DNA from 3 places in the Streptomyces sp. NPDC001407 genome. Region 3 is predicted to be linked to each of the others. Evidence: riboswitches for the same ligand, from Rfam matches in the RefSeq annotation. Region 3 holds a riboswitch; each other region holds the start of a gene.

Region 1 (6,023 bases), on a different contig from region 3:
CGGGCACCGGCAGGTCGCCCTGGCCCAGGTGCAGCACCTGGGAGCCGATGGCGTGGGCTACGTCCGCGCGGTCGTTGACCGCGAGGAGCTTGCCGTGGCGGCGGGCCGCGTCGGCGAGGACGGCGAGGTGCTCCAGCTCCTCCCCCGCCTCCATGCCCTTGTCGCGCAGCTGCACGACGTCCACCCCGGCGGCGAGGACCGCGTCCAGGAATTCCGGCAGGTCTCCCTGGCGCTTGCGGGCATCGGTGCACAGATACAGCCGGGCGTCGGCGAGCCGCTCGCGCGCGGTGACGGACATCGGGTGGATCCCCCCGGGTCGGCGGTGTGCGGGCGGGGCCCGGGGCCCCGCCCGCACACCGGACGGTTCTCTCTTACGCTTCTACAGCGCCTGCGGACGGGTCAGACGGCGAGCGCCTGGGCGCGGCGCTTCACCTCCGTGCCACGATTCTCGCGCAGGGCCTGCGCCGGGGTGCCGGGCAGGGTCGGGTCCGGAGTGAAGAGCCACTCCAGCATTTCCTCGTCGCTGAAGCCGTCGTCCCTCAGCAGCGTCAAGGTGCCGGCGAGGCCCTTGATCACCTTGCCCTCGCCGATGAACTCGGCGGGCACCTGGAGCACTCGGTTCTCGCCACGGCGCACCGCGATCAGCTGGCCCTCCTTGACCAGCTGCCGGACGCGCGTCACCTCGACATCGAGCATTTCCGCGATGTCGGGGAGGTTGAGCCAGGCGGGGACGAGAGCATCGATCTTTGCGTCAATCTCGGTCACGGGACAAGCCTGCCATCTGGGACTGACAGTCGGTAGCCAGGTTGACCCGACCTTGTCGGCGGCGCGTCGCGCGGGGCCCGGGAGACGCCCGGGGGAGGCGGCCTCCCCCGGAGCCCTCAGCGGGCGCTCACACCGCCGCCGCCTTCAGCTGGACCGAGGCGTTCGCCGCCCGTGCCCGGTCGATGGCCGCGCCGCGCTCGATGAGCTTGCGGCCCTGGGCCAGGTCGCGCGGGCGGCCGACGGCCAGGAGGGCGACGAGGACCTCGCCGCGCACCCAGCACACCGTCCAGGCGGCGCCCGCCGGGTCGCCGCGCCAGATGAGCTCGTCGCCCTCGACGTGGTGGCCCGCGTACTGCACGAACCTCCCGAACTGCTCGGACCAGAAATACGGCACCGGGTCGTAGATGGGCCCCTCGGCCGTGCCGTGCACGATGTTCCCGGCGACCGTGCGCGGGCCCTGGAGGGCGTTGTCCCAGTGGTGGACCAGGAGCCGCTCGCCGTAGCGGGCGGACGGGAAGGACGCGCAGTCGCCGACCGCGTAGACGCCGGGCACGGAGGTGCGCAGCCGGTCGTCGGTGACCACGGAGCCGTCGGCGGCCAGCTCGACGCCCGAGCCCGCCAGCCACTCCGTCGCCGGGCGGGCGCCGATGCCGACGAGTACGGCGTCCGCGGGCAGCCGGGTGCCGTCGGCCAGCACCACGGCGCCGGGTTCCACGGCGGCCACGCGCGCGCCGGTGAGCAGGCGGGCGCCGCTGTCGGCGTACCAGGCGGTCATGTGGGCGGCGACCTCGGCCGGCAGGGCACCGGCCAGGGGGCGGTCCGCGGCCTCGACGACGGTCACCCGGCAGCCCGCCTCGCGCGCGGCGGTGGCGAACTCGGCGCCGATCCACCCGGCGCCGACCGCCACCACGTCGCGCTGCCCGGCGAGCACCGGGCGCAGCCGCTCCGCGTCGTCCAGGGTGCGCAGCAGGTGCACGCCCGGGACACCCGCGCTGCCGGGCAGTTCGACGGGCCGGGCGCCGGTGGCGATGACCAGCACGTCGTACGGAACGGGCCCCGCGGAAGTGTCCACCAGGCGCTCGCCGGCCCGCAGCCGGGTGACCTCCCGGCCGAGTTCGAGGTCTATGCCGAGGGAGGCGAAGTCCACCTCGAAGGCGGAGCCCTCGGCCTTGCCCAGCAGCACGGCCTTGGACAGCGGCGGCCTGTCGTACGGCTGGTGGGGCTCGGCGCCCAGCAGGGTGATCGCGCCGGTCCAGCCCTGCTCACGCAGGGCGACGGCGGTCTGCACCCCGGCCATTCCGGCCCCCACGATGACGGCCCGCCGGTCACTGGTGGTCTGCGGTTCGTTCCGGTGCTCGCTCACCCGGTCAACTGTAGGGCGGCGGCCCGTCCCGACCGGAGCACCGCGTAGCGAGACCTCTGACACAACGTCACGGTGTTTGGCGCGCCCCGGTGCCGCGCACGCCCCTCCGGCCGCCCCCGTCCGGCCTTCCGGACGGTTCGCGGCGCGTACTAGGGTGGCCGCTGTACAAGCACTCGCGGGAGCCCGGACGGACCGGGCTGAGAGGGAGGCTGGCGGCCTCCGACCGTACGAACCTGATCCGGGTCATGCCGGCGAAGGGAGGGGCTGGACGCCCATGCACGCGTCTTCAACAGCGTCACCGGGGACGTACGACGTCCTCGTGGTCGGCGGCGGTGTCATCGGTCTGGTCACGGCGTGGCGTGCCGCGCAGCGCGGCCTGCGCACCGCCGTCGCGGATCCCGCGCCGGGCGGCGGCGCGGCCGGGGTGGCGGCCGGGATGCTGGCCGCGGTGACCGAGCTGCACTACGGCGAGCAGGAGCTGCTCGCGCTCAATCTGGCGTCCGCGCGGCGCTATCCGCAGTTCACGGCGGAGCTGGAGGAGGCGAGCGGCCAGGACACCGGCTACCGCGCCTGCGGGACCCTCGCCGTCGCCCTCGACGCCGACGACCGGGCCCATCTGCGGGAGCTGCACGCCCTCCAGGAGCGGTGCGGTCTGGACGCCCAGTGGCTGTCGGGGCGTGAGTGCCGCCGGCTGGAGCCGATGCTCGCGCCGGGCGTGCGCGGAGGCGTGCGGGTGGACGGCGACCACCAGACCGACCCCCGGCGGCTCGCCGGGGCCCTGCTGACGGCCTGCGAACGGGCGGGGGTCGCCTTCCACCGCGCGGAGGCCGTACGGCTGCTGCTCTCCGGTGACCGGGCCACCGGCGCCGAACTCGCCGACGGCACCCGCGTCGGCGCCGGCCGGACCGTGCTCGCCGCGGGCAGCCGCAGCGGCACCCTCGCCGGCGTCCCCGAGCACGTCCTGCCGCCGGTGCGCCCGGTCAAGGGCCAGATCCTGCGGCTGCGCGTGCCCGACGCGTACGCGCCCTTCCTGTCGCGGACCGTGCGGGCGGTGGTGCGCGGCGGCCACGTCTATCTCGTGCCGCGTGAGAACGGCGAGCTGGTCGTCGGCGCGACCACCGAGGAGCTGGGCTGGGACACGACCGTCACCGCGGGCGGCGTCTACGAACTGCTGCGCGACGCCCATGAGCTGGTGCCCGGCATCACCGAGCTGCCCCTGGTGGAGACGCGCGCCGGGCTGCGCCCCGGCTCGCCCGACAACGCCCCGCTGCTGGGCCCCACGGCCCTGCCCGGCCTGCTCGCCGCCACCGGCCACTACCGCAACGGCGTGCTCCTCACCCCGCTGACCGGCGACGTGATGGCCGAGGCGCTGACCACCGGACGGCTGCCGGACGAGGCCCGCCCGTTCTCTCCCCTCCGCTTCTCGAACGCGCTCCAGGAGCTGCCCGTATGAACCCCATGGACCCCACCGACAGCCCCGAGGCCCACGTCGGCATCAGCCTCAACGGCGAGAGCCGCTCGGTGCCCCGGGGCCTGACCCTCGACGGCCTCGTGGCCTCGCTGACCACGGCGCACAGCGGGGTCGCGGCGGCCGTCAACGAGGCCGTCGTACCGCGCGGCCAGTGGCCCGGCACCACGCTCGGCGAGGGCGACCGCGTCGAGGTCCTCACCGCAGTGCAGGGAGGCTGATCAGCCCAGATGGCAGACGATCTGCTCACCGTCGCGGGCACCGCCTTCACGTCCCGCCTGATCATGGGCACCGGCGGCGCGCCCAGCCTCGACGTCCTGGAGCGCGCGCTGCTCGCCTCCGGCACCGAGCTCACCACGGTGGCCATGCGGCGGCTGGACACGAACGTACGGGGCTCGGTGCTGTCGCTGCTCGCCCGGCACGACATCCGGGTCCTGCCGAACACGGCGGGCTGCTACACCGCCGGGGAGGCCGTGCTCACCGCCCGCCTGGCCCGGGAGGCGCTCGGCACCGACTGGGTCAAGCTCGAAGTGATCGCCGACGAGCGCACGCTGCTGCCCGACCCGGTCGAGCTGCTGGAAGCGGCGGAGATCCTGGTGGACGACGGCTTCACGGTGCTGCCCTACACCAACGACGACCCGGTGCTCGCCCGCCGCCTGGAGGACGCCGGGTGCGCCGCGATCATGCCGCTGGGCTCGCCCATCGGCTCCGGCCTCGGCATCCGCAACCCGCACAACTTCCAGCTGATCACCGAGCGGGCGGGGGTGCCGGTGATCCTTGACGCGGGCGCGGGCACGGCGTCGGACGCGGCGATCGCGATGGAGCTCGGCTGCTCGGCGGTGATGCTCGCCTCGGCGGTCACCCGCGCGCAGGACCCGGCCCTGATGGCGGAGGCGATGCGCCACGCGGTCGAGGGAGGCCGCCTGGCTTTCCGAGCGGGCCGCATCCCGCGCCGCCACTTCGCGGAGGCGTCGTCCCCCACAGAGGGTCTGCCGACCTTCGACCCGGAACGCCCTGCCTTTGGCGACGGCGGATAGGCCGGGGGTTTCTCTTGGCGCGTCGCCTGCGGGCCGTCCCATCCGCACCACCGCTGCGCGGCGGTGTCCTCAATCGCCGGACGGGCTGGATTCACGGACCGTGGGTTCTACCCTGCGGGTTGTTTTGCCGCCTGCGGCGGGGACGCCCTGCGGCCGTGTCCTCAAACGCCGGACGGGCTGGATGAACGGACCGTGAGTTCGTCACCTGCGGGTCTCGTAGCCTGCCGGCCCGCAGCATCACGAGCCACGGTCCACCCCACCAACCCGTTGGGGGCACCTCCGAGCGGGGCTGGGAGGAGCAGCGAACCCGCACCACCAGCCCGTCCGGCGCTTGAGGACACGCCCGCAGGGCGTCCCCGCCGTAGGCGGCAACGGGCCCGCACTCGGGGGTCTGGGGCACGCGCCCCAGTTTCGGGAAGGGGCGGGGTAGGGGAACAAAGCCCGCCGCAGGCGCCAAGCACCCGCACCCAGGAGCCCGGGGAACCCCCCGGAAACAAGGCCACTAGGGGGCGCCCCCTGACGGCTCTTAGACTCCTAGCGTGGATACGACGCTAGGAGACCCGCTCGTCGGGCACATGCTGGACGGCCGCTACCGGGTCGAGGCCCGGATCGCCGTCGGCGGCATGGCCACGGTCTACCGCGCCCTCGACACGCGGCTCGACCGGGTGCTCGCCCTGAAGGTGATGCACCCGGGGCTCGCCGCCGACGAGGTCTTCGTGGAACGCTTCATCCGCGAGGCCAAGTCCGTGGCCCGGCTCGACCACCCGAACGTGGTGGGCGTCTTCGACCAGGGCACGGACGGCACGTACGTCTATCTCGCGATGGAGTACGTCGCCGGATGCACCCTGCGTGACGTGCTGCGCGAGCGCGGCGCGCTCCAGCCGCGCGCCGCGCTCGACATCGCGGAGCCGGTGCTCGCGGCGCTCGGCGCGGCCCACCTCGCGGGGCTCGTCCACCGGGACATGAAGCCGGAGAACGTGCTGATCGGGGACGACGGCCGGGTGAAGGTCGCCGACTTCGGGCTCGTCCGGGCCGTGGACACCCACTCCACCGCCTCCACCGGCTCGGTCCTGGGCACGGTGTCGTATCTGGCCCCCGAGCAGATGGAACACGGCACGGCCGACACCCGGGTGGACGTCTACGCCTGCGGTGTCGTCCTCTACGAAATGCTCACCGGCGCCAAGCCGCACACCGGCAGCACCCCGGCGCAGGTCCTCTACCAGCACCTCCACGAGGACGTGCCGCCGCCGTCGGCCGCCGTACCGGGACTGGCCGCGCCGCTGGACGAGCTGGTGGCCCAGGCCACCGCCCGCGACCCGCAGCAGCGCCCGGCCGACGCGGTGGGCCTGCTGGCGCTGGTCCGCGCCGCCCGCGAGGCGCTGTCCGACGA
Region 2 (6,023 bases), on a different contig from region 3:
GGGTTCAGGGGGTAGGTCCACGGGCAGGTAGGGAGTTCCACCGGCGCGGGGCAATTCCCGAAACACACTGTCACCGTGCGCCGGTACCGCTCTACCATCGGCTTATCCGTAGCAGGCTCTCCTCCGTTTCCGCCCACTGCCCGGTGTAAGCCGGCAAGAAGGCCCTACGGAGCATCGGGGGATGCACATGAACAGCGCTCCGCACCTGCTGGCCGAGGACCGCCCGGAATTCGAGCGGGTTCTCGACCAGGCGCTGCGTACCGCCGACCATGACCCGGAACTGGCCGCCGCGATAGGACAGCGGCTCAATGCAGAACAGTTGCGCACCATGGCGCTCAATGCCATGACCGCCATCTCGGCGTGCGCGACCACCGAATACCAGAACTACGTAAGGGCGCGCGACGCTCTGCGTGCGCTCTCCGCGAGCATGCACCCCCAAAACGTGAGCGCCGGGGGCGTGCACGGTGATGAAAGCGCCCCCGACGGATTCGGCGTCGCGGACAGCGAGGTCGTGGAATCCTCCGGCGCGGGCGCCGGAGCGGTCGTCGCCGTGCTGGCTCCCGTGCTCGCCGGGATCGCCGCCCTGATCTTCCTCCTCGTCGGCTACGTCCTGCGGACGGTCGGCTCCAACCCGTCTGTCGGCGAGCCAATGATCACCATCGGCTGGTGGTTCGCCGGGCTCACCGCCGCCGGTGCGTTCGTCGCCATGATCGGCATGGTGGTGACCGCCCTGCGCAACGGCGTCGGCGAGGGGACGGACGCCCGGGGAGCCGGGCTGAGCGAGGAGGCCGACCGGGCCGGGGAGGCATGGCGGCAGGCGCTGCTCCACCGCGGCATACTGCCCTTCCTCCGGGAAGCCCTGGCCAACGCCCCGCTCAACACGCCGTCTTCGTACGTCCCGAGGCAGCACGAGAACCACAGCCGCACCCCGACCCTTGGGTACTCGCGCCCCGGCTTCACCAGCCCCGACAGCGAGTCCTCCCCGCACGTCCGCCCGCGCTACACCAGCCCCGACTTCACCAGCCCGGACTACGGCGGCCCGGACAACCGTCCGGGCTGACCGCCGGCCCGCGGCACGGCACACGCGAGAGGCCCCGACACCGGCCGGGGCCTCTCGGACCGTGCGGCTGAACTCCTAGTCGGCGATCGGCAGATAGACGCGGTTGCCCGCCGCCGCGAACTCCTTGGACTTCTCCGCCATCCCCGCCTCGGGATCGACGGCGAGCTCCCCGCCGTGCTCACGGCGGATGTCCTGCGAGATCTTCATCGAGCAGAACTTGGGCCCGCACATCGAGCAGAAGTGCGCCGTCTTCGCGGGCTCCGCCGGCAGCGTCTCGTCGTGGAAGGCACGTGCCGTGTCCGGGTCGAGCGCCAGGTTGAACTGGTCCTCCCAGCGGAACTCGAAGCGGGCGTCGGACAGCGCGTCGTCCCACTCCTGCGCGCCCGGGTGCCCCTTGGCGAGGTCCGCCGCGTGCGCCGCGATCTTGTACGTGATCACACCGGTCTTGACGTCGTCGCGGTCCGGCAGGCCCAGGTGCTCCTTGGGCGTGACGTAGCAGAGCATCGCCGTGCCCCACCAGGCGATCATCGCCGCGCCGATGCCCGAGGTGATGTGGTCGTACGCGGGCGCGACGTCGGTCGTCAGCGGGCCGAGCGTGTAGAACGGCGCCTCCTCGCAGATCTCCTGCTGGAGGTCGATGTTCTCCTTGATCTTGTGCATCGGGACATGCCCCGGGCCCTCGATCATCGTCTGTACGTTGTGCCGCTTGGCGATCGTGTTGAGCTCGCCCAGCGTCCTCAACTCGGCGAACTGCGCCTCGTCGTTGGCGTCCGCGATCGAACCGGGGCGCAGGCCGTCGCCGAGGGAGTACGTCACGTCGTACGAGGCGAGGATCTCGCAGAGCTCCTCGAAGTTCTCGTAGAGGAACGACTCCTTGTGGTGCGCCAGGCACCAGGCGGCCATGATCGAGCCGCCGCGCGAGACGATGCCGGTCTTGCGGCGCGCCGTCAGCGGGACGTAGCGCAGCAGCACGCCCGCGTGGACGGTCATGTAGTCCACGCCCTGCTCGGCCTGCTCGATGACCGTGTCCTTGTAGATCTCCCAGGTGAGCTCTTCGGCCTTGCCGTCGACCTTCTCCAGGGCCTGGTAGAGCGGCACGGTGCCGATCGGCACGGGGGAGTTGCGCAGCACCCACTCGCGGGTGGTGTGGATGTTGCGGCCGGTCGAGAGGTCCATGACCGTGTCGGCGCCCCAGCGGGTCGCCCAGGTCATCTTCTCGACCTCCTCCTCGATCGAGGAGGTGACGGCGGAATTGCCGATGTTGGCGTTCACCTTGACCAGGAACTTCTTGCCGATGATCATCGGCTCGATCTCCGGGTGGTTCACATTGGCGGGGAGCACGGCCCGGCCGGCCGCGATCTCCTCGCGGACGGTCTCCGGGGAGACGTTCTCCCGGAGGGCCACGTACTCCATCTCCTCGGTGATCTCACCGCGCCGGGCGTACGCGAGCTGGGTCACCGCGGCGCCGGACCGGCCCCGGCGGGGCTGGCGCGGGCGGCCGGGGAAGACCGCGTCGAGGTTCTTCAGCCCCCCGCGCGGAGAGGTGTGCTTGAGGCCGTCGTCCTCGGGGCGCATCGGGCGCCCCGCGTACTCCTCGGTGTCACCGCGGCCGATGATCCAGCTCTCCCGCAGCGGCTGGAGGCCACGGCGGACGTCCGTCTCGACGGCCGGGTCGGTGTACGGGCCGGAGGTGTCGTACAGCCGTACGTCCTGCCCGTTGGTGAGATGCACCCGCCGCACCGGAACCCTGAGGTCCGGCCGCGAGCCGGTCACGTAGTCCTTGTGCCAGCCGATCGGACCGGTTTCGGACGTGCGTGCATCCTGCGAGGTCATGAGACCAGAACTCCCTACGCCGGCATTACCCGGTAACAGGTTCGGCGGTCGACGCAGCGATTCCCGTACGTGCCAGCCGTACGGAGGTCAGCGCCCTCTCAGCCCGGTGCTCCGAGCTCCCGCGATTGCAAAGGTGCCACCACGCTAGCGCTTCCCCCGTACGGAGGACCAGAGGGGGTTGCGATGATGCGTGACGTGACCCCCACGGAACCGCAGTCCCCCACCGACCTCCCCCGCCCCCTGCCTCACGGCCATCACTCCCATGCCTCCTCACATGGTCATTCCCACGGCCACTCGCACAGCCACGGCCCGCCCACGCCCGTCTCCGCGCACCTGCGCAAGGTGATCGCGGCCGTGCTCATCCCCTTCGCCGTCGCGGTGCTCGCGGGGCTGATCGTGATGTGGCCGGGCGGGGCGCCGCCCCACAAGCACTCCGGGCTCGGTCTCGACCAGCAGACGCGGTCGGGGCGAGTGGTGAAGATCGAGGAGATCGACTGCTCCAAGGCGGGCGCCACACCGCAGCAGCAGTCCCCGCAGCCGGGCGGCGGACCGCCCGCGGCGCAGGGGCCGTGCGAGAAGTCGGAGATCGAGGTGACCTCGGGCCCGGACAAGGGCCGCACTTTCACCGAGCTCGTGCAGCCGAGCGCCTCGCGGCACTACACGGTGGGCCAGGGAGTCGTCCTGGCGTACGCGCCGAAGGCGCCCAAGAACCTCCAGTACGCGGTCACCGACGTGGACCGGACGCTGCCCATGGCGCTGCTCGCCGGGCTGTTCGCGCTGGCCGTCGTGGTGGTCGGCCGGCTGCGCGGGGTCTTCGCGCTGGTCGCCCTGGTGGTCAGCTTCGGGGTGCTGACGCTGTTCATCCTCCCCGCGATCCTGCACGGTTCGGACCCGTTGCTGGTGGCTGTGGTCGGCGGCAGCGCGATCATGCTGATCGCGCTCTACATGTGTCATGGCCTCAACGCGCGGACGTCCGTGGCGGTCGTCGGCACGCTCACCTCCCTGATGCTCATCGGGCTGCTCGGCGCGCTGTTCACGCAGTGGGCGCACCTGACGGGTGACACCGACGACCAGACCGGCCTGGTGCACGGCCTCTACCCCGAGATCGAGATCCGCGGCCTGCTGCTCGCCGGGATCATCATCGGCTCCCTGGGCGTGCTCGACGACGTCACGGTGACGCAGACGTCGGCGGTGTGGGAGCTGAAGGAGGCGGATCCGAGCGCGAGTTGGCGCAAGCTCTACGGCTCGGGGATGCGCATCGGGCGCGACCACATCGCGTCGGTGGTCAACACCCTGGTGATGGCGTACGCGGGCGCGTCGCTGCCGCTGATGCTGCTGTTCTCGATCGCGGACAGCGGGATCGGGCGGGTCGCGACGAGCGAGATCGTCGCGGAGGAGATCGTGCGCACGCTGGTCGGCAGCATCGGGTTGGTGGCCTCGGTGCCGGTGACGACCGCGCTGGCGGCGCTCGTTGTCAGTGCCGACCGGCACAATACGAAGACGCGGGCGAAGAGCGGTCCGAGGGCGCGGGGGGCGTCCCGGGGCGGGAGGCGCCGCCGGGCGAAGTGATCGCGGGAGGGGGAGCCGGTGATCGGTGAGCAGGGCAGGGTGACGGGGACGGTCGGCCCGGGGCTGGTCGGCGAGGTGATCGTGCGGGTCAGGGGCGGTGCGGAGGCGTTCCTGGCGTACGCGGTGGAGGCGGGCGAGCGCCTGGAGCGGGGCACGGTGGTGGTGATCGTGGAGTATCAGCCGCCGCGCACGGTCTATGTGGCGGCCGCGTACGGCTGATCCGCCGGGGGTGCGCGGGGTTCGCGGGGTGCCAGGCGTCAAGAAAACGCCAAGACTCCCGGGCCTCTTCACCACCGGCCTGCGCGGGCGCACACTTTCGATCACAGGCTCCGCACCCAGGAGCCGTCAAAGGGGGGATGAGCGATGCTCATCGGCATCGTGGCGGGGGCCGTCGTCGTCGGCATGGCCGTCGTGATCGGGCTGTTCAAGCTGATGTGGCGGGTGGCGGAGCCCAATGAGGCGCTGGTCATCTCCGGTTCCAAGCACCGCACCGAGGGTCTGGAAGAAGGCATGGGCTTCCGGATCGTCACCGGGCGGGGCACGCTCGTTCTGCCCGGCGTGCAGGTGGTGCGGAAGCTGTCGCTGGATCTCAACGAGGCCGAGCTGAACGTGGATTGCGTCACCCAGCAGGGCATCCCGCTCAAGGTGCACGGCGTGGTGATATTCAAGGTGGGCGACGACTTCGTGTCGATCGCGAACGCCGCCCGCCGCTTCCTCGACCAGCAGAAGCACATGGGCGACCGGGTGCACAACGTCTTCGCGGGTCACCTGCGCTCGATCGTCGGCGGGTTGACGGTCGAGGACATGATCCGCGACCGCGAGCGGCTGACCGGCGAGACCCGGGCAGCCTCGGGCACCGAGATGGAGAAGCTGGGTCTGATCATCGACTCCTTGCAGATCCACGAGATCCAGGACCCCACGGGCTACATCAAGAACCTCTCCGCGCCGCACGCGGCCGCCGTGCACCGGGACGCCCGGATAGCCCAGGCCGAGGCCGACCGGCTGGCCACGGAGGCGGAGCAGCAGGCCGCCGCCCGGATGTCGGAGGCGACCCGCGACAGCGAGATCCTGCGGGCCGGCTATCAGGCCGAGCGGGACAGCGCAGCGGCCAAGGCCCGGCAGGCGGGCCCGCTGGCGGAGGCGGCGGCGCAGCAGGAGGTCGTGGTCCAGGAGACGCGGGTCGCCGAGCTCGCGGCGCAGCGCAAGGAGCAGCAGCTCCAGGCGGACGTCCGCAAGCCGGCGGACGCCGCGGCGTACGAGAAGCGGACGCTGGCCGAGGCGGAGCGTGACGCCCGGATCTCCGCGGCGCAGGCGAAGGCCCGGGAGACGGAGCTGGCGGCGGCCGCCGAGGCGACGCGGGTGAAGACGGCGGCGGGCGCGGAGGCGGAGGCCACCAAGGCGCGCGGTGCCGCGGCCGCCGCGGCGACCCGGGCGACCGGTGAGGCCGAGGCCGCGGCCGCGCAGGCCAGGGGTCTGGCGGCGGCCGAGGCGGCGAGGGCGCAGGGTCTGGCCGAGGCGGAGGCGATCAAGGCCAGGGCGGCTGCCCTGGCGGAGAACCAGG
Region 3 (6,023 bases):
CGCGGATGCTGCCGTTGTTCCTGTCCCAGACCGTCATCAGCGCCAACCTCGTCGTCACCGCCCTGCTGAGCATCAAGCTCCTGGGCATCCGGCTGACCAAGCCGGAGTGGGCGTCCATCGGCGTGGTCTGCTCCGCGCTGGTGCTGCTGGCGACCGCCGCGGGCCACGAGGGCGGCGGTGACGCCGCGCGGTCCACCCACTGGTGGCTGCTGGTCATCTCGGTCGTGCTGATGGGCGGCGGCACGCTGGCCGTGCGCCTGATGGGCTCGCGGGCCGCGATCCTCGCCGGTCTGCTGTCCGGCCTCGGCTTCGGCGCGATCGGCGTGGGCGTGCGCGTCCTGGACGGCATCGACCCGTTCGATCTGCCCACCCTGCTCGCGGACCCGGCCCTCTACGCCATCCTCATATCCGGCGCCGTCGGCATGTACCTGCACACCGTCGCGCTCCAGATCGGCTCCGTCAACGGCGCCACCGCGGCCCTGGTCGTCGGTGAGACCGTCCTGCCGGGCATCATCGGCGTCCTCCTGCTCGGCGACAGCTCCCGTCCCGGCTTCGCCTGGGTCGCGGTGCTCGGCTTCCTGCTGGCGGTGACCGGCGCGGTGGCGGTCGCGTGGTTCGGCGAACCGGAGGGCGCGCCGGAGGCGGAACCGGAGCCCAGGGAACTCCAGCCGACAGTAAGCGGCTGACGCACCGGTAAACCCACGAAAACGGGCCGGCCGCCTGTCCTCACGGACCAGGCGCCCGGCCCGTTCCCGTACGGTCAGGAACCGCCCAGCACGACCACGTCGTCGGCGCGGAACACCACGCCCACCCGGTCGCCCGCCTCCGGTGCCTCCCGCAGCCCGCACGCGGCCTCCAGCTCCGGGCCCTTTGACGGCCGGAGCAGCAGCACCACGTGATCGCCCCGGAACGTCCGCCCGGTGACCGTGCAGGGCAGCCCTTCCGCCTCCGGTGCCAGGCGCACACCGGCGGGCCGTACGAGCAGCCGGCAGCGCCCGTCAGGGGTCCCGGCAGGCACCGGGACCTTGCCCCACACCGTGTCGGCGCGCTCCCCGCGGACCGTCGCCTCGACCACGTTGTCGAAGCCGAGAAAACGGGCCACGAACTCCGACGCCGGCCGCTGCCAGACCTCCAGCGGAGTCCCGGCCTGCGCGATCCGGCCGTCCCGCATCACCACGACCCGGTCGGCGAGCGCGAACGCCTCGCCCTGGTCGTGGGTGACGGCCAGCACGGTGGTGCCCAGCCGCCCGAAGAGCTCCCGGAGCTCCACCACGAGGCGCTCGCGCAGGCTCCGGTCGAGCTGGCCCAGCGGCTCGTCGAGCATCAGCAGGCGCGGCCGCGGGGCGAGCGCGCGGGCGAGCGCGACGCGCTGCTGCTCGCCGCCCGACAGCGCCGCGACGGACCGCCGCTGGGCGCCCGGCAGCCCCACCATGTCGAGCAGTTCGGCCACCCGGTGCGCCGCCTCGGCGCGCCCGGTCCCGCGCATGCGCAGGCCGAAGCCGACGTTGCCGCCCACGTCCCGCTGCGGGAAGAGCTGGTGGTCCTGGAACATCAGGCCCACCTCGCGCCGGTGTGTCGGCACACCGCTCTGGTCGTTCCCCGAGAGGAACACCCGCCCGGCGTCCGCCCGCTGGAGACCGGCCACCACCCGCAGCAGGGTGGACTTGCCGCTGCCGCTCGGCCCGAGCACACACACCGTCTCGTGCTCGGCGACCTGGAGGTCCACCGCGTCCAGCGCCGCGCGCTCACCGAAGCGGACGGTCACGCCGTCCAGTCGCAGCAGGGACATCTAGAACTCTCCCGAACGGTCGGTGCGTACGCGCTCCAGAACCAGCAGCGCCGCCGCGCACACCAGCATCAGGATCGTGCTGAGGGCCATCGCCTGGCCGTAGTTGAGCTCCCCGGGCCGGCCCAGCAGACGGGCCACGGCCACGGGCAGCGTCGGGTTGTCGGGCCGGGCGATGAAGACGGTCGCGCCGAACTCGCCCAGTGACACGGCGAACGCGAAGCCGGCCGCGACCGCCAGGGCGCGGCCCACCAGCGGCAGGTCGACCTCGCGCCAGGCGCGCAGCGGTGAGGCGCCGAGCACGGCGGCGGCCTCGCGCAGCCGGGCGTCCACCGCGCGCAGCACGGGCAGCATGGTCCGCACGACGAACGGCACGCCCACCAGGGCCTGTGCGAGCGGCACCAGGATCCACGACGTGCGCAGGTCCAGCGGCGGCTCGTCCAGGGTGATCAGGAAGCCGAAGCCGACGGTCACGGCGGAGGTGCCGAGCGGCAGCATCAGCAGCGCGTCGAAGCCGCGGACGAGCTTCCCCGCCCGTCGGGTGAGCGCGGCGGCCGCCAGGCCGCCCACGACCACCGCGATGCCGGTGGCCGCCAGCGCGTACGACAGCGAATTGCCGATGGCCTCCAGCGGGGCGACGACGAACGTGCCGCCGTTGTCGCCCGCCGAGGCGAGGGCGCGGTAGAAGGCGAGTCCGTAGCCGTCGGGCCCGTCGAAGGAGCGCAGGGTGAGGACGAGCGGCACCAGCACCAGCAGCGCGATCACCGCGAGCACTGAGCCGAGCAGCGCCCACTGCGCCGCACCTCGCGGCCTGCGGGCGGTCCGCGCGGCGTCGACGAGCCTCAGGGCGGACTCCCTGCGGCGTACGGTCCGGCCGTGCACCACGAGCAGCACGGCCACCGCGACGAACTGCACGAGGGTGAGCACGGCCGCGGTCGGCAGGTCCAGCAGCTGCGCGGTCTGCTGATAGATCTCCACTTCCAGCGTGGAGTAGCGCGGGCCGCCCAGGATCTGCACGACGCCGAAGGAGGTGAAGGTGAAGAGGAAGACCATCAGCGCGGCGGCGGCCACGGCGGGCGCCAGCGCGGGCAGTGTCACCCGCCGCCAGGCGGCGAAGCGCCCGGCTCCCAGGACCCGCGCGGCCTCTTCCTGGCGCGGGTCGAGCTGCGCCCAGAGGCCGCCCACGGTCCGTACGACCACGGCGTAGTTGAAGAAGACGTGGGCGAGGAGGATCGCCCACACGGTGGTGTCCAGGCGCACGCCCCACAGCTCGTCCAGCAGCCCGCCGCGCCCCAGCAGCGCCAGGAACGCCGAGCCGACGACGACGGTCGGCAGGACGAAGGGGACGGTGACCACGGCCCGCAGCAGCTGCTTGCCGGGGAAGTCGAAACGCGCGAAGACGTACGCGCCGGGGAGCGCGAGTGCGAGGGTCAGCGCGGTGGAGGCGAGGGCCTGCCAGGTGGTGAACCACAGGACGTGGCCGGTCGCGGGATCGGTGACGACCTCGCCGATGCGGCCGAACTGCCAGTGCCCGCCGTCCTTGAGCCCGCGGGAGACGATCGCGGTGACGGGATAGGCGAAGAAGACCCCGAAGAAGGCGAGCGGCACGGCCATCAGGCCGAGCCGCACCACCGTCGGCCGGAGGGACCTCCCGGGCCGCCCGGAGGCGGTCCGGGGGGCCTTGGGCGGCCTTGCCGTGACGTCTACTTCAGGACGATCGAGGACCATGCCTTGACCCACTGCTCGCGGTTCTTGGCGATCTTCTCGGGGGCGAGCGTCGCGGGGTCGGTGACCTTCGCGCCGTATTTGGTGAACAGCTCCGGTAGCGCGGCGTCCTGGGCGGCGGGCTTGACGAACATGGTCAGCGGCATGTCCTCCTGGAACTTCTTGCCCAGCAGGAAGTCGATCAGCGCCTTGCCGCCCTCGGTGTTCTTCGCGCCGGACAGCAGCCCGGCGAATTCGATCTGCCGGAAGCACGTGCCGGTCGCGACGCCGGTCGGGGCCTCCTTCGGCTCCGGCTTCACGTCCATCACCTCGGCGGGCGGGCTGGAGGCATAGGAGACGACCAGCGGCTTGTCGCCCTTGGCCTTCCGCCCCGCGGCGGAGCCGGAGAAGCGCTGGTTGTACGCCTGCTCCCAGCCGTCGACCACCTCGACGCCGTTGGCCTTGAGCTTCTTCCAGTAGTCCTGCCAGCCGGCGTCGCCGTACCTGGCGATGCTGCCGAGCTGGAAGGCGAGGCCGGGCGAGGACGTCGCGGAGTTCTCCGTGACGAGGAGGTCCTTGTACTCCGGCTTGATCAGGTCGTCGAAGGACTGCGGCGGGGCCAGCTTGTGGCCGTCGAAATACGCGCGGTCGTAGTTGACGCAGATGTCACCGGTGTCGATCGGCGTGACCCGGTGCTGCGCGGCGTCGAGCTGGAGGTCCTTGGGGACGCGGTCCAGGCCCTTGGCCTCGTACGGCGTGAAGAGGTTCTTGTCCAGGGCACGCGACAGGAGGGTGTTGTCGACGCCGAAGAAGACGTCGCCCTGCGGGTGCCTGGCGGACAGGATCGCCTGGTTGACCGCCGCTCCGGCGTCACCGCTCTTGACCGTCTTGACGGTGTAGCCGCTCTGCTTCTCGAAGTCCTTGAGCACACTGTCCGAGATCTGGAACGAGTCGTGCGAGACGAGGGTGACGGTCTTGCCGCCGTCGGCCTTGTCGGAGCCGCCCGAGCCACAGGCGGCCAGCGCGGGCAGGCCGAGCGCGACGGCGGCCGCCGCGCCGAGGGCACGCCGGAGGTTGGTGTTCATGGTGCGATTGACTCCCTACGCCGGTATGACCCGGATCAGGTCCGAGGGTCTGCGGCCCGTGCCGCACTCTCAGCGCTCTCGCGCTCCCCTGTCGGAGTGTTCATTTGTGCGTTCGTTCGTGCGCGCGGAGGCGCGATGGCACCGTATCAGTGCCGCTTCGGGGCCGCGCTCAGCGCTCGGCCGCCGCCAGCTGTCCGCAGGCGCCGTCGATCTCCTGGCCACGGGTGTCGCGGACGGTCACCGGCACGCCGTGCGCGGCGATCGCCTGGACGAACGCCCGCTCGTCCTCCGGCCGGGAGGCCGTCCACTTCGACCCCGGGGTGGGGTTGAGCGGGATGAGGTTGACGTGCACACGCTTGCCCTTGAGGAGCCGGCCGAGCAGGTCACCGCGCCACGCCTGGTCGTTGATGTCACGGATCAGGGCGTACTCGATGGAGATGCGGCGGCCTGACTTCTCCGCGTACTCCCAGGCGGCGTCGAGGACCTCGCGGACCTTCCAGCGGGTGTTGACCGGCACCAGGGTGTCGCGCAGCTCGTCGTCGGGCGCGTGCAGCGAGACCGCGAGGCGGCACTTGAAGCCCTCGTCGGCGAAGCGGTGCATCGCGGGGACCAGACCGACGGTGGAGACGGTGATGCCGCGCTGGGAGAGGCCGAGGCCGTCGGGCTCGGGGTCGGTGAGCCGGCGGATGGCGCCGACGACCCGCTTGTAGTTGGCGAGCGGCTCGCCCATGCCCATGAAGACGATGTTGGACAGGCGCGCGGGCCCGCCGGGCACCTCGCCGTCGCGCAGCGCGCGCATGCCGTCCACGATCTGGTGCACGATCTCGGCGGCCGACAGATTGCGGTCGAGGCCGGCCTGGCCGGTGGCGCAGAACGGGCAGTTCATCCCGCAGCCGGCCTGGGAGCTGATGCACATGGTGACCCGGTCGGGGTAGCGCATCAGCACCGACTCCACCAGCTTGCCGTCGTGCAGCCGCCAGAGGGTCTTGCGGGTGGTGTCGTCGTCGCACGAGATGTGCCGGACGACACTCATCAGCTCGGGCAGCAGCTCGGCCGCGAGCTTCTCGCGGGAGGCGGCGGGGATGTCGGTCCATGCCGCGGGGTCGTGTGCGTACCGGGCGAAATAGTGCTGCGACAGCTGCTTCGCACGGAACGGCTTCTCGCCGATCGCGGCAACCGCCTCGCGGCGCTCGGCGGGCGAGAGATCGGCAAGGTGCCGCGGGGGCTGCTTGGCCCCGCGCGGCGCGACGAAAGTGAGTTCTCCAGGTGCAGGCATGGTCCTACCAGTGTCGCAGACGTGCGGAGAGGGGCCCGCCGTCCTGTGGACAACGAGCCCCTCACCGAGGAAAGCGCAGGCCGGAGCCCTATGCGCTGCCGACGAAGACCACCATCAGCAGCCACACCACCGGGGCGGTCGGCAGCAGGGAGTCCAGCCGGTCCATGATCCC

The links. Region 3 has a riboswitch for thiamine pyrophosphate ahead of ACFY1P_RS32625 (thiamine ABC transporter substrate binding subunit). Riboswitches for the same ligand answer to the same signal wherever they lie in the genome.
Region 1: it holds a riboswitch for thiamine pyrophosphate, as region 3 does, so the genes downstream of both, thiO (glycine oxidase ThiO) here and ACFY1P_RS32625 (thiamine ABC transporter substrate binding subunit) in region 3, are expected to answer to the same signal.
Region 2: it holds a riboswitch for thiamine pyrophosphate, as region 3 does, so the genes downstream of both, thiC (phosphomethylpyrimidine synthase ThiC) here and ACFY1P_RS32625 (thiamine ABC transporter substrate binding subunit) in region 3, are expected to answer to the same signal.

Annotation. Positions count from the first base shown of each region.
Region 1 covers NZ_JBIAWF010000006.1:173,760-179,782, reverse strand. The annotation lists gene thiE (thiamine phosphate synthase) at 1-298, opposite strand, end outside; gene ACFY1P_RS11800 (Rv2175c family DNA-binding protein) at 400-765, opposite strand; gene ACFY1P_RS11795 (NAD(P)/FAD-dependent oxidoreductase) at 893-2,128, opposite strand; TPP riboswitch at 2,294-2,405, shown strand; gene thiO (glycine oxidase ThiO) at 2,403-3,581, shown strand; gene thiS (sulfur carrier protein ThiS) at 3,578-3,817, shown strand; gene ACFY1P_RS11780 (thiazole synthase) at 3,827-4,633, shown strand; gene pknB (Stk1 family PASTA domain-containing Ser/Thr kinase) at 5,173-6,023, shown strand, end outside.
Region 2 covers NZ_JBIAWF010000010.1:64,985-71,007, forward strand. The annotation lists gene ACFY1P_RS15860 (hypothetical protein) at 182-1,060, shown strand; gene thiC (phosphomethylpyrimidine synthase ThiC) at 1,136-2,893, opposite strand; TPP riboswitch at 2,887-3,026, opposite strand; gene ACFY1P_RS15870 (YibE/F family protein) at 3,080-4,462, shown strand; gene ACFY1P_RS15875 (hypothetical protein) at 4,481-4,681, shown strand; gene ACFY1P_RS15880 (SPFH domain-containing protein) at 4,826-6,023, shown strand, end outside.
Region 3 covers NZ_JBIAWF010000036.1:26,418-32,440, forward strand. The annotation lists gene ACFY1P_RS32610 (hypothetical protein) at 1-686, shown strand, start outside; gene ACFY1P_RS32615 (ABC transporter ATP-binding protein) at 761-1,789, opposite strand; gene ACFY1P_RS32620 (ABC transporter permease) at 1,790-3,400, opposite strand; gene ACFY1P_RS32625 (thiamine ABC transporter substrate binding subunit) at 3,490-4,575, opposite strand; TPP riboswitch at 4,571-4,675, opposite strand; gene rlmN (23S rRNA (adenine(2503)-C(2))-methyltransferase RlmN) at 4,745-5,851, opposite strand; gene ACFY1P_RS32635 (phosphatidate cytidylyltransferase) at 5,940-6,023, opposite strand, start outside.